DNA from 3 places in the Paenibacillus violae genome. Region 3 is predicted to be linked to each of the others. Evidence: a T-box and tRNA genes for the amino acid it is inferred to sense, from the RefSeq annotation. Region 3 holds a T-box; the other regions hold tRNA genes.

Region 1 (4,240 bases), on a different contig from region 3:
GCGCAAGAGATCGTAAATACGCAAACTCAAAATGCGGAGATTATGAACTTCCAGGATATGACCGTAGGTATTCTGCTCTCCTACCCCATGGATCGGACGAAACAGCAGGCCAAGGATGAGCTGTATTTGTTAGCGAATGATTTGGGACAAACCATCAGCTCCCTTCTTAAAATGCAAACCACGGTCTGCATGGGCCGTTTAACTGCTAACGTGCAGGACCTGCCACAGCTTTTAGTATTTTTGCGCAGCTCCATCCGCTATCGGGATTTGAAAGTGGACCATCAAGTGCTTGACTTGGAAGAGATGCTGCCGAGCACCAATGACGATGTGCATTATCCGTTTGCCTTGGAAAAAGAGCTGATGCAAGCCCTTCGTATGGGGCAAAGCGAGCAATCATTGAGCTTGATCGAGAGCTTCGTTCATGAGCTTGTACGCCAGTCGAGCAAAGAGAAGATCCTCCAGGAAGGAGCTATGCAGGTTCTGGGCAGTATGCTGCATACTATGCTGGAGTCTGGGTTCAATCCCCATCATTTCTTCGAGGGTTACAACTTGTACGAACAGTTGAACCAGCTTCGGGAGCCTGAGCAGATGGTCCGCTTTTTCCAAACGAAAGTGATCTCGCCTTATATTGAAGGGCTGAATGAATACCAGGACATCCATATGAAGCGCCTGGTGGAGCGTGTTACGGATCGGATTCAGGAGCGTTTTATGAACAGCGACATCTCCCTAGAGGAATGTGCGGACGCTTTTAATACAACGACCTATGCGCTAAGTAAAGCATTCAAGCAAATCAATGGCGTGAATTTCATCGACTATTTGATCACCCTGCGTATGGATAAAGCGAAGAAACTGCTCGTCGAGTCTGATTTAAAGGTGAACGAGATTGCGGAGCAAATTGGGTATCAGCCATCGTATTTTATCCGTCTTTTTCGGAAATATGAGAATATGACGCCGGGACAGTATCGGGACCGGATGAAATAAGGGAGGCCTGCCGCTTTTGAAGCGGCGGGTCTCTTTTTTGTGCTGAGATACCGCCCCGCCCTACGTTGTACTTGATACAGTACTGAAGGCGGTTTTACCTCGGAATCGTCATCTTCATTGCATGAAGTAAACTCATTTTGACCTGAATGGTGAATATACCGCTCCTCCCTCCTCCAAAACGTTGCACATAATACAACGAAACTGCGAATTGAGGCCGGACCTCCGTCATTTTGTTGCACTAAGTACACCGTAGAGCATGCTCTTACCTGAGTACTACTGCTCGATGCCCCTTCCTGGCAAATTTGGGGATAACCCTCCCTCTTTTTCGCTGTTAATAACGTTCGAAAAACCTCTTACTTGTGCTGATGTTGATAACGCTGATTTTTTTCTCAGCGGGCAGGAGGTCTATTAACATGTGGATAGGTAGAATAAATTGAATTTTTGCAGGAATTTTCTAGAAATATCAGAAATGTTACAGGTGGCAATTAACAAGCTAATTTGGGTGGGGGAGAAAGTTTTTATGAAAAAAAAGAAACTGATTGTGTCTGTGTTAGCGTTTTTCTGTTTGGCTGGTGTCGTTCATGCAGCGGGCCTTCATGGTGACTACAAGGGGGCTCCAATCGTGAAGGTTTTATTCGGGGGGAAGGAGCTTCAAGCTGAGGATGTGCCTGCTACTATACAAGATGGCAGAACTGTTGTGCCGTTGTACCTATTGAAACAAACCGGGGCATCGGTGACGTGGGATGCTGAGAAGTACACAGTTGATTTTGCATTTCCTCAAGTAAAGGAAGATAACGCAATGAAAGATTTTGCAGCTACTATTCCGTCATTAAATGAGAAAGCTAAAGAATTTCAGGGGAAAAATGTCCAGCTTATCTATAATGAGTATGGCTTATATTTAAAAGTAGATTTAGAAATATCAAATGATACTAGTGCAGATAACGATCATATCATTGCACTCTCCGGTTTTTTGGTTAATTCACCCGTAGATTCAATGATAGTAAGCATTATTTATAATAACTTGGTTACAAACTTTGTTACAGTCAAACGATCAAATGCTGAGGAGTTTAGTAAGAGCAGTAAGGACAACCTATCAGAATACCATTTTATGAAGACTTGGAACTCTCAGCGTGTAGATAATACAACGGATGTATCTGTTCCCAATAAACCTCAACCAACGCCTACACCGCTGCCTGTGTCAAAATCGCCAGTTGCAGGTCCAGCCTGTCAGAGGATTATCGCCCTTTACACAGAGCAGATAAACAATGAAGTAAATCAGTACAACGCAAATCTTGGCAATCATTCTGGTGATATTACTGGCTATGCAGATAAATTAAAAGAAAATATGAAAAAAGCTTTAAAGGAAAACAACTGTCCGGAGGATTGAAAAAAACGCCAGCCAACGGCTTATACCGTTAACTGGCGTTTTGTTGTATACGCGCCCGAGATGATTCGAACATCCGGCCTACAGTTTAGGAAACTGTTGCTCTATCCTGCTGAGCTACGGGCGCATGGCAAAGATTATGATAGCACGAAGCCTTATATGGCGCAACCTTTGAGTGGCAAGATTTAACTACTAGTTGAATTTAGCTAAATGCATCGTGCGTTGGGGAACTACAGGGCACTATTTGAGCCAAAACGAAGACTTCCAGGGTTCAGACGGAACTACAGGACTCTATTTAGCCTAATTAGCCAAGATTTCGGCTAGAAGTGCTAAAATAGCGGATCACAGTTCCCTCTCCTCGCTGAAGTGCTTAATATCCGGCGAATAGGGGATCATAGTACCCTTTCGCATATCAATGCGAGGCGTCCACTTACGAAGGAAGCTAACGCTCGCACCCAGCGCGCCAATGCCTAACGTCGAACGCGAACGGCTATTCCTTCCCGCGCAGCTTGCGGAAAAACTGCGTCAGCATCGTCGCGCACTCCTCTTGCAGCACGCCGCTGACCACATCGACCCGGTGGTTGAACCGGTCCTCCTGCAGCAAGTTCATCAACGTTCCCGCGCAGCCGGCCTTGGGATCGGTTGTGCCGTAGATCACCTGTGGAACGCGTGCCTGAACAATCGCTCCTGCACACATCGGGCAAGGCTCCAGCGTGACGTAGAGCTTGCAGTCGAGCAAGCGCCACGCTTGCAAATGCTCACTGGCTTGCTTAATAGCGATCATTTCAGCGTGAGCAAGCGGATCCAGCGTCGTTTCACGAAGATTGTAGCCGCGGCCGATAATTTCCCCTTGATGTACAACAACGGCACCAATCGGCACCTCACGAATGGCTTCGGCTTTACGTGCTTCCTCTATGGCCGCTTTCATCCATGGGATATGTTCACTATATTCATCCACAGGGGGACACCTCACTAAAAATAATCTTATCCACATGTGAACAAAGGATCGAACAAATATTCGTTGTTAACAACCTGTGGATAACAATGTGTATAACTCAAAAAGTTGTGGATATTTATTTCTTTTAACATTCATACAACAAATACCAGATGTATGCAAGAGAATTAGTTGATAATAGGGAAATCCATCCGTATAATGAAAGATAACTTAGGTCTTTTAGACCATATAACACGATATTGTACGACAAAGCATGACAATTCATTTGCAAGGTTCGATAATGGCAAACTTGCCGAAAGGTAAGGACGCAAAGCCGAGGGTCTACGGTTCCTATGGAACTACGACAGCCTGGTTACCGAAAATCGATGCTTTTTTAGGTTGAGGTAATAGGCTGTTCCCGGCGCAGGGGCAGTCTATTTTTTTATTGGAACGCGGGGAGGGTTGATCGACAAAGTGGTTAGCAAACAAAAATCTGCTAAGTTTTATGGCAGCAAGGAAGGGTACGACGCTGATGTAATGATTGACAGCAAGGCGATGCTGAGCAAGGAAGATTTCGTAGCCACTGGCGTGTTGACCTATGCACTAGGTGACATCATTGAAGTGGAGCTTCCGGAATATCATGTTTTTGCGCTGGGAGATAAGTGTAAAATGACGGTGTATACGAAATCCGGGCTGTTTGTTATGGATACCGTGGTTGTGGCCAAGGACCAGGGCTCGTTGATTGTTCTGAATCCTCCTGAAAATCGCAGGAAGTTCACGGAAAAGCGGGAGTTCCCTCGCGTTGATGTGAAGAATGAAGGGCTGCTTTTCGCGCTCCAAGACAGAAACAAGAAACTCAAACATCATTTTGAAACACCGATCCGATTCTCTATCAAAAATCTATCTGTTAATGGTTTAGGATTTACGATCAGTGAAAATGC
Region 2 (4,240 bases), on a different contig from region 3:
GCTTTCCAGCTTCCAGTACGTTCTGATGGATAAGCCGTTGCGGTCAAAAATAGCGCATTGTCCCGGTTTCAGCTCCGACATATTGCGATAAATGCCATGTCCCGGTGTGCGTGCAGGACCTACTGCGAAGATTTCGGCCAACCCTTCCGCGCCAACTTCCGCTTGAAAGTCAGGATGAGCGAGGATCGCTTTTGGCTCAGAACCGAATAGAAGGACACTGTTCTGATGAGAATAAAAAAGCGGCTTTACGCCAAGCCGGTCTCTGACCAAATAGAGGGATTGCTCCTGGTCGTTCCATGCTGCGAAGGCGAAGATGCCATTCAGACGGTCTACACAAGCCCGCCCCCATTCAATGAAGGCAACAAGCAGCACCTCGGTATCGCAGGTTGTTCGAAAATGATGTCCGCGCAGTTCGAGCTCTTTCTTCAGCTCGGGGGCATTGTAAAGTTCGCCATTATATACGATCGTATAGGTGTAGTCTCCTTGTTTCCGGATCATGGGCTGAGCGCCGTTTTCCGGATCCATTACACTAAGACGTCGATGGCCTAGGGCACAGTGCTGTGAGATCCAGGTGCCAGAAGCATCCGGTCCACGCAAATGGAGCGTTTCCGTCATATTTTCTAGAATGGACGGGTACCCGGTCAAGTCTTTCCGCCAATCTATCCAACCCGTTATTCCGCACATAGACGTTCCTTCCTTTCTTTATGAAGAGAGCATGATGATAAAGGGTATGCAAATTGGGAATATATAATGTCTGTCCAAGAATAGCGAGAAATGTCATTGGATAGATTTTGTGTTTTAAATCCAAGCCTGTTATTATTAATGAATTATTATTACTAAACAGTAAAGGTGATGGCCATGAAAAAGAAACATTCCAAAGCACAAATCGATTATCTAGCCTCCAGGGAGCATTTTTTGCAAATTAGTAATCAAGCAGATAAACGGATTGCCGATTTGAAAGAGGCGGGCCAAGAAGTCGGACAGGCTGAACTGGAAGATATCATTGAACGTGTTGGCCTGCACCGTGCCTATAATGAACTGACACAAGCGGAGAATTTGCTCATTAATTGGACGCAAGTCGCTATTAAAACAGAGCCTGAATTTATTGCAAATCGGAGTAATTTCGAGGAACTCTATGAAAGAGTCAAAACAGATGCAGAAGCTAGAGGCGCTCTTCTAAATTTAGCCATGCGTTTAAATCTTGACCTTGCGTGACATTCTAAAGGGGTAGTGCCATTCTTTCTTCAGGAGGCGAATGCTCATGGATAGTCATTTCATTAGCAAGCTGCACGACAAGCAGAGGAAAGCCGCGAAGAATTTCAGGACACAAGGTGACGGTCAGCCAGGCAGTAACTTGCCTCACAAGAAGCACTAAAGTCTAATGGCATTAACAAGAGCCTGTAGAGATCACTCTACGGGCTCACCTTACTAGGAGGGAATTCATCATGGGCAAAAAAAGTATGAAACAAAAAGCGCAAAGCACGATCGATCATTCGAAACAGTCTTCACGCGTGCAGTCTAATTTGGATTCAACGGAGCCTGGTCATCATCAGCCGAATCGGCCTTCTGTGTAAGAACGGGAATTTTTTTGCGTGATAAAATAATGATTCAGAAAGCCGCAACCGTAGGTTGGCGGCTTTTTCTATGTAATTCTATGCAGATATGCTTTGTTCAACGATACACCTTATGGGAACTACAGGCACTATTCTAGCAAAGTCAGCCCGTTTCCGCTTTTAGCGGAACTACAGGGCTTTAAGTGAGCGCCGAATCCCGTTTTCTTGAAGAAAACGGACAAATAGCGACCCACGGTTCCCCTCCGCACGAAAAAGTGGCTATTTCGATTAAATAGCGCCCTGTAGTTCCGTTGGGGAGGAATGAACCGTTGGAGAAGTTAACTTCTCCTAGACAGTTTAGCTTGTTTAGAGCCCCTTAGGAGCGAATTTTTGGGGTGGAGAACCTAGTCGCCGCTAAAAAATTCAGCGTTACTGTGACACTTGGCGGAGTTGGCATCTCATACTAACGTTAAGTTGTTCAACGATACATTTTAGAGGAACAACAGGCCGCTATTCTAGCAAATTCAGCCCTTTTCCGCTTTTAGCGGAACTACAGGGCCTTATTTGACCATCTAATCCCGTTTTCTCGAAGAAAACGGACAAATAGGGACCCACAGTTCCCCTCCGCATGAAAAAGTGGCTATTTTGATGAAATAGCGCCCTGTAGCTCCATTGGGGAGGAAAGAACCGTTGGAGAAGTTAACTTCTCCTCCGTATTTTAGTTTGTTAAGAGACACTCAAAGCGATGGCAGCAAATTTCATAGGGTGAGTGCTCGGCACAAATAAATGAGGGGTAAGCTTTGCTTACCTCAAAACAAAAAAAGATCGCGAATTCTCGCGATCTTCTCTCCTTGCAATACGTCCCAGGAGGGATTCGAACCCCCGACCGCACGCTTAGAAGGCGTGTGCTCTATCCAGCTGAGCTACTGAGACATGGACCTCTTCTTACCTAGCAGCGTGTAGCTGTTTGGCGAAGCAAGAGTTATATTATCATATCTTTTTGAGAGAAGTCAACACTTGTTTTAAAATTATTTTGCAATCACCCGAACAATCAAGTAAACTGTCACCAGCAGACCAAGATTTCTGAGGTGATCCACATAACCGAGTTGTCGATGAATAATGTTATTCTTTTTCCGAAAACAGAGCAATATTACGAAGAGGAACTTACCAAGTTTTTAAGAAACGAACAGTATAGTGATGCTCTTCAACTGCTAACATTTCTGCTTCAATTTCCAGCTGCCCAATCGGATAAGATCGAGCAGTGGGAAGCATTGCGGATTTGGTTGCAAACCATGTTTCCAGAAGAGTTATTCCCTATGCCGAGTCCATCGGAAGAGGATTTAGAGGAAGAAGAGGATTTATTAAGGCAATACATACATGAGAAGTCGTCAGATGATGGTGCATATGCCTTGAAGCTGCTGGACTTACTCAAAGAAGGTAATTTGGAACAGCAAGTAAGCAGTCTTGAACAATTGGGTTTTATCGATCAGCCCGTAATAGGATCGGCTATCAAGGAATGGCTTAGCGAAAAGCCTCGGCACCCGCACATCCAGTTCAAGGCGCTGCAGGCGCTTAAGCAAATGGGGGAGCAAGGATTCATTGAGTTTCCCAAAAACGGGAACAGGATTGCCGTCCAGATCGAGGAGACACCGCTATGCCCGGAGGATTTTCCATCCCAAATTCGTGATATGATTCGCAGAGTCGGGGATATTAGTGAAATAAGCCAGCCGGATTTTGTTTATTTTGCCAAACAAACTTGGCAGGAATTTTTGGCCTATGCCTATGGAACAGCCATCTATTCAGACTTGCTGAAAGCTGAAGAAGGAGCCGTTGACGTATGGGCATCCGCCTTGCACGCGATTTTGCAAGAACGATTATTCGGTTCTGTTAACAAAGAGGAATTGCTAGATAATTACGGGATTGTAGGATCGATGGCGCTGCAATGGAAGCGGGCGCATCTCGTGCTGCAGGCGTTTGTGAAGCAGTTTAACCCCGATCCGTTTTAGGGGCGAAAGGTCGCCTTGAAATGAATTTGTTATATGTTATAATAGAATGGTTATAATGAGCGTAACGTGAAAATATGTCATCGTACATTTTTGGAAGGGGAAAGCATAAAATGAAAGCAAGTTGGGAAAAAATAGAGAAGAACGTAGGCGTTCTTGAAGTGGAAGTTGGCGCAGAGCGCGTCGCAGATGCATTGGATAAAGCTTTCAAAAAAGTATCCGCGAAAGTAAATGTACCAGGTTTCCGTAAAGGGAAAGTGCCACGTTCAATCTTTGAAGCTAAATTTGGTGTAGAAAGCCTATACCAAGATGCACTAGACATCATTTTGCCAGAAGTTTACGTACAAGCGATTGAAGAGGTTAAAATCGAGCCTGTTGATCGTCCGGAAGTAGACGTAGAGCAATTCGGCAAAGGACAAGTTCTTAAATTCAAAGCGAAGGTTACTGTTAAACCAGAAGTAACACTTGGCGATTACAAAGGCATCGAAGTTGAAGCTGTAGATGCTAACGTAACGGACGAAGAACTGGACAGCGAGCTTTCCCGTCTGCAACAACGTCATGCTGAATTGGTTGTTCTTGAAGAAGGACAAGCAGCTAACGGCGATGTAGTTGTTCTTGATTTCGAAGGTTTCGTTGATGGCGAAGCATTCGAAGGTGGAAAAGCAGAGAAGTACTCCCTTGAGC
Region 3 (4,240 bases):
AACCAAGTCATAATGATCTGGGCCTGTTCTTGTTCCAAATCTTGTGCGTTATTTTCTTCGGTTTGTGTTTCGATCTCTTTTTCTGTCATTGTGGTAAAAGCCTCCTGAATCATTCATATTGGCACGAATATCCCTATTGTACCGCATTTAATCCAGATCAGAAAGCTATTGTTGCATTTTTAAGGACGAATGCGGACGACGCCAACCTCAGAAGCGTTTACCGAGATCGAGTTCCCGCCTTGACCAATGGTTGCGCTCGCAGATTGTCTGACTCTCACTTTTGTTTTTCCGCTGCTGTAGCTCGATTTTTTGTTTGTTTTACGCTGCATTCATCACCAACCCCTCTCTATAGTCGCTTAGGAGTCGGCATACCAAGCAATTCAAGCGCTTCATGAAGGGTAGCTTTCACCGTTTGTGTGATCCACAAGCGGTGGGAAATACTCGCTTCGCTCCCTTTTAAAACCGGACATGCGCTATAAAAATGATTGAACAGAGAGGCTAATTCAAACGCATAATGACAAATCAAACTAGGAGCCAACTGTGCAGTGGCATTCTCCAAAGTTTCCGGCCAGTAAGCGATATGCCTCAGCAGCTGGTACTCCTGATCTTCCAGAAGGGGTCCATGGAACGTGGCCGCTATAGCTTGCAGACGATCGTCCGCCTTCGCTTTATCCAAAATACGGTTCGCTCTGGCGTAGGCATAAAGCAAATAAACGCCTGTATTCCCAGTCACCTCAGTCGCCTGCTCGAGATCAAAAATCACTTCGGTTTGCAGCTGATATTTCAGCAAATAGTAACGGATCGCAGCCGCGGCGATGGATCTGCTGGAGATTCCCGCTTTTCTTGATCGTTTGGCATCGATCACTTTCTCCATGCGATCAAGCAGGTCTGCGACTTTAATGCCAATGCCTTGACGACCTGACATCGCGTAGGAACTTTTGCCTTCGGAAGTATCCAGACCAAGCCCTGCCGCTGTATCGGGACTTAAAGAAACAACACCGTAGCTTACATGCTTGAGTAGACTGGCCTGCTGCTGATAACCAAGCACTTCAAGAGCCAACTTTACCATCTCTTGCGGATACTGCTGACGGTAGTCAATGACATTAATGACCATATCTGCGCGCCCGATCGTTTTCTTACTTCCTTGGGCAGCCGTTGACCATAAGCCATCCTCCCATTTTTTATACACAAAATCATTTTCCAGCAGTCCGAATTTCCACAGGTGATACGCGATATCCTTTGCAGTGTAGGTGAGAATGCCATTTGAACGAACAAGCACTTTATCCCCTTGAAAATCTTGGTTGTCAGCTGGGGTTTCTCCTCCTTCTTCTAGGTTCTTCAGTACCCAACAGCCTGCCAGTTTCCCCTCCGTCACCTTATGAAACATCTCCGTTTGGCTCAGCAGCTCAAAGGTGGTATCCCAAAAACCTGCACGAACAATGCTGCTTTCCCAAACCAGCACGTCATAGGAAATGCCGAATTGTTTCATTTCATCCAACTGCTCACGCACAATTCGCTCCGCAACCAAAGCACCCATCCACGCAAGATTCGATGTCCCGCTTTCAATGGCATGAAGAACCACAGAACGCTGCTCGGCTAACGCCGGCTGATCTTTATAGGCCTGATTCACCTTAGCATAGGTTTCCCAACAAAAATCTCCGAATCGCGGAAAACTCCCCTCGGTTTGCGTATGAAGAATGCCTACCACCGTATCGGCTAATTGATTCCCAAGGTCATCAATATAATTATGAACCTCCACTTCATACCCGGCATGCGAGAGCATACGCGACAAAGAGTCACCGATACAGGAATTTCTCAAGTGACCGACATGCGCGGCTTTATTAGGATTGATGGAGGTATGTTCCACCAACACCTTGCTTTGTTTGCTACTGCTGGTGCGCTTCGTTGGAGCTTGATATTCCCCACTAGCCCAAGCATCCCAGTTGATATAAAAATTCAGAAAGCCGGGTGCAACAGCAGCTACTTTACTAAACAAACCTTGAACAAGCCCGTTCTGTTCGATGCGGCTTTGAAGCTCCCCGGCGATCTGCAAGGGGGACTTTCGCAATATTTTAGCCAAAAGCATAGCAATGTTGGAGCTGTAATCTCCATGTTCCGGGTGCGCCGGATGCTCGGTGAAAATTTTTAAAGTAGCTGGACGCTGCGTACCGGATTCCTGAAACATGGCTTCGACGTGCTGCTCAATTTCAACGGTTAATAGCTGCTGAATCATCGTATTTTCCTCCCAAATGACCTCTTTTACATGCAAAAAAGCCCCCGTCTCTAAATAAGAGACGAGAGCTGTTCATTCCCGCGGTACCACTCTAAGTGTTAAATCTACAGATTTAACCCCTCCAACGATAACGGCTTATGCCGGATCTCCCTACTGCTCATTTCGGAAGACCATTTCCCAGGTCCGTTTCGTTCCTGACATTCGTACCGGTTCCCACCAATTCCGGCTCGCTGCGACTGTCCGACAAGAACTACTGTCCTGTTCATCAATGTTACATATCAAGTTATGAATTGACTGAATATTACTTTAATATGCTGAAGTTGTCAAGAGGCAACTAACTTCATCATTAAGATGCCAATAAACGCTAAGGCCAATCCAGACTGTTCCATCTTTGAAAATTTATCCTTCAAGACAAAACGCGTGTACAAAAGAACGATCAGTACATTCAATGCAACAACAGCTGAAACTAGGCCTGCCTTGCCATGATCAAATCCATGAAGGATGAAAATCATGCCGACCACATTCGTAATGCCCACGATCATGCCAAATAGAAAAGTCCGTCGTTCCGTCCAGCCTGTGGTGGCTGCCACTTTAACCTGTGCATGATGATGATTACCTTGCTTCTGATCTCGCAACCACCACAAACCAAAGCAAACGGTTCCAGTAGCAAACATACAGAATAACGTTGGAAACAACGGGGCCGCTACCAAGGTCGTCCACTTGCTGGATAAGTCATTGGCGGCAAATAGAATCAATGCCAGTGCTCCCCAGCCGGCGCCTTGCAAATTTTTGAGCGTAATATCATTGGAGTAACGCACGACCAAAATCCCGATAACAATAATGACAAAGGCTAGAAACTGCATGATGTTAAGTCGTTCATCCCAAATCAGATATGCAACGAATACCACAACAACGGAAGGCAGACCGGTGAGAATCGCGACCAACGACGCTTTCCCTACGGCAAAACCTTCGAACATGCTGGCATTGGCCCCGAAGGAAAACAGTCCCATTTGAACGCCAATCAGCGCATGCACGGTCCAAGCTTGATGTAAAAGAAGGGCGCAGCTGCCGCTAATTAACGCCCCCATGAAAAATGTGCCGCATAGCAGCACATTCCGGTTTAATGATTGCTGGCTGGACCAGTGATACAGAATGCCTCGCAGCCCGAAACTGAAAGCCGCAAGTACGGAATACATGAGCCACATCCGAACAGCTACCCCTCTCTTTTGCTTGCAAAGATCGGGTAATTTTACCACATTAATCTTTATTGAACAACACTTTGTTGCAGCACAAGGCGCTCAAGAATGGCATCACCACTTGCAGAAACTTTCACTTCCGCAAACTTGGCATTTTGTTCGTAGGTACGGCCCGTTCCTTCCGGAATGAAATAATTTTCAATGCCGTATTCAATCCGCTCGTACCCTTGCAGGGTACCGTTCATGCGGACCTCTCCCGGGGCGAGTTCTTCCCCTTTCGTATAGACACGTTTGAATTCGTATACGTCTGTAGCTGTGTTCGGAGCGAGTACGACAGATATTTTTTTCATAGATCTCAAATCACCGTTCTTCATATCGGAAATAGGCGGCTCAGAAATCGTGTAGCGCAAACGTACGTAATCCCCTTGAATAAGCGAACGCGGGTCCAAAGGTTCAAGCTGGAGCTTGATGAGCTGTCCATGAGAGAGCAGCCACTCACTTTTGCCAATTTGTATCGACATAGCTGCGATCTGTAGCACCACCAGCACGGCAATAAGGAGCCTATTTGCCTTAACGTTTGCCCCAGCAGCCGTTTCGGGTTCAGCAGCTTCAAGGCGATGTCTTTTTTCATACCAAACGGTAAAGATCAGAATCAAGATCCCAATCATAGCGAACGTAATCGATTTGTGCAGCAGCTTCCAGGCTAAATCGTAATATTTGTACACGAGGAAAGCTGTCCAGAATCCCATCGACCAAGCGAATATCCAACGGCTATGCAGCTGCCTGCTAACGGCTAAGGCAATCACAACTA

What was found. The T-box of region 3 lies ahead of RQP52_RS01680 (arginine--tRNA ligase). A T-box ahead of a tRNA ligase gene usually reads a tRNA of that ligase, here a tRNA-Arg.
Region 1: it encodes a tRNA-Arg, which carries the amino acid that the T-box ahead of RQP52_RS01680 (arginine--tRNA ligase) is inferred to sense. The anticodon was not compared.
Region 2: it encodes a tRNA-Arg, which carries the amino acid that the T-box ahead of RQP52_RS01680 (arginine--tRNA ligase) is inferred to sense. The anticodon was not compared.

What each region holds. Positions count from the first base shown of each region.
Region 1 covers NZ_JAWCUD010000015.1:21,785-26,024, forward strand. Annotated here, with positions in the region: gene RQP52_RS31530 (AraC family transcriptional regulator) at 1-981, shown strand, start outside; gene RQP52_RS31535 (stalk domain-containing protein) at 1,502-2,368, shown strand; tRNA gene RQP52_RS31540 (tRNA-Arg) at 2,419-2,492, opposite strand; gene tadA (tRNA adenosine(34) deaminase TadA) at 2,856-3,359, opposite strand; cyclic di-GMP riboswitch class I at 3,593-3,680, shown strand; gene RQP52_RS31550 (PilZ domain-containing protein) at 3,762-4,240, shown strand, end outside.
Region 2 covers NZ_JAWCUD010000007.1:259,103-263,342, reverse strand. Annotated here, with positions in the region: gene asnB (asparagine synthase (glutamine-hydrolyzing)) at 1-684, opposite strand, end outside; gene RQP52_RS20885 (hypothetical protein) at 859-1,215, shown strand; gene RQP52_RS20880 (DUF4023 family protein) at 1,262-1,375, shown strand; gene RQP52_RS20875 (hypothetical protein) at 1,446-1,574, shown strand; tRNA gene RQP52_RS20870 (tRNA-Arg) at 2,413-2,486, opposite strand; gene RQP52_RS20865 (hypothetical protein) at 2,666-3,559, shown strand; gene tig (trigger factor) at 3,670-4,240, shown strand, end outside.
Region 3 covers NZ_JAWCUD010000001.1:449,541-453,780, reverse strand. Annotated here, with positions in the region: gene RQP52_RS01690 (hypothetical protein) at 1-89, opposite strand, end outside; gene RQP52_RS01685 (hypothetical protein) at 180-329, opposite strand; gene RQP52_RS01680 (arginine--tRNA ligase) at 347-2,233, opposite strand; T-box leader at 2,288-2,508, opposite strand; gene RQP52_RS01675 (EamA family transporter) at 2,557-3,429, opposite strand; gene RQP52_RS01670 (GDYXXLXY domain-containing protein) at 3,498-4,240, opposite strand, start outside.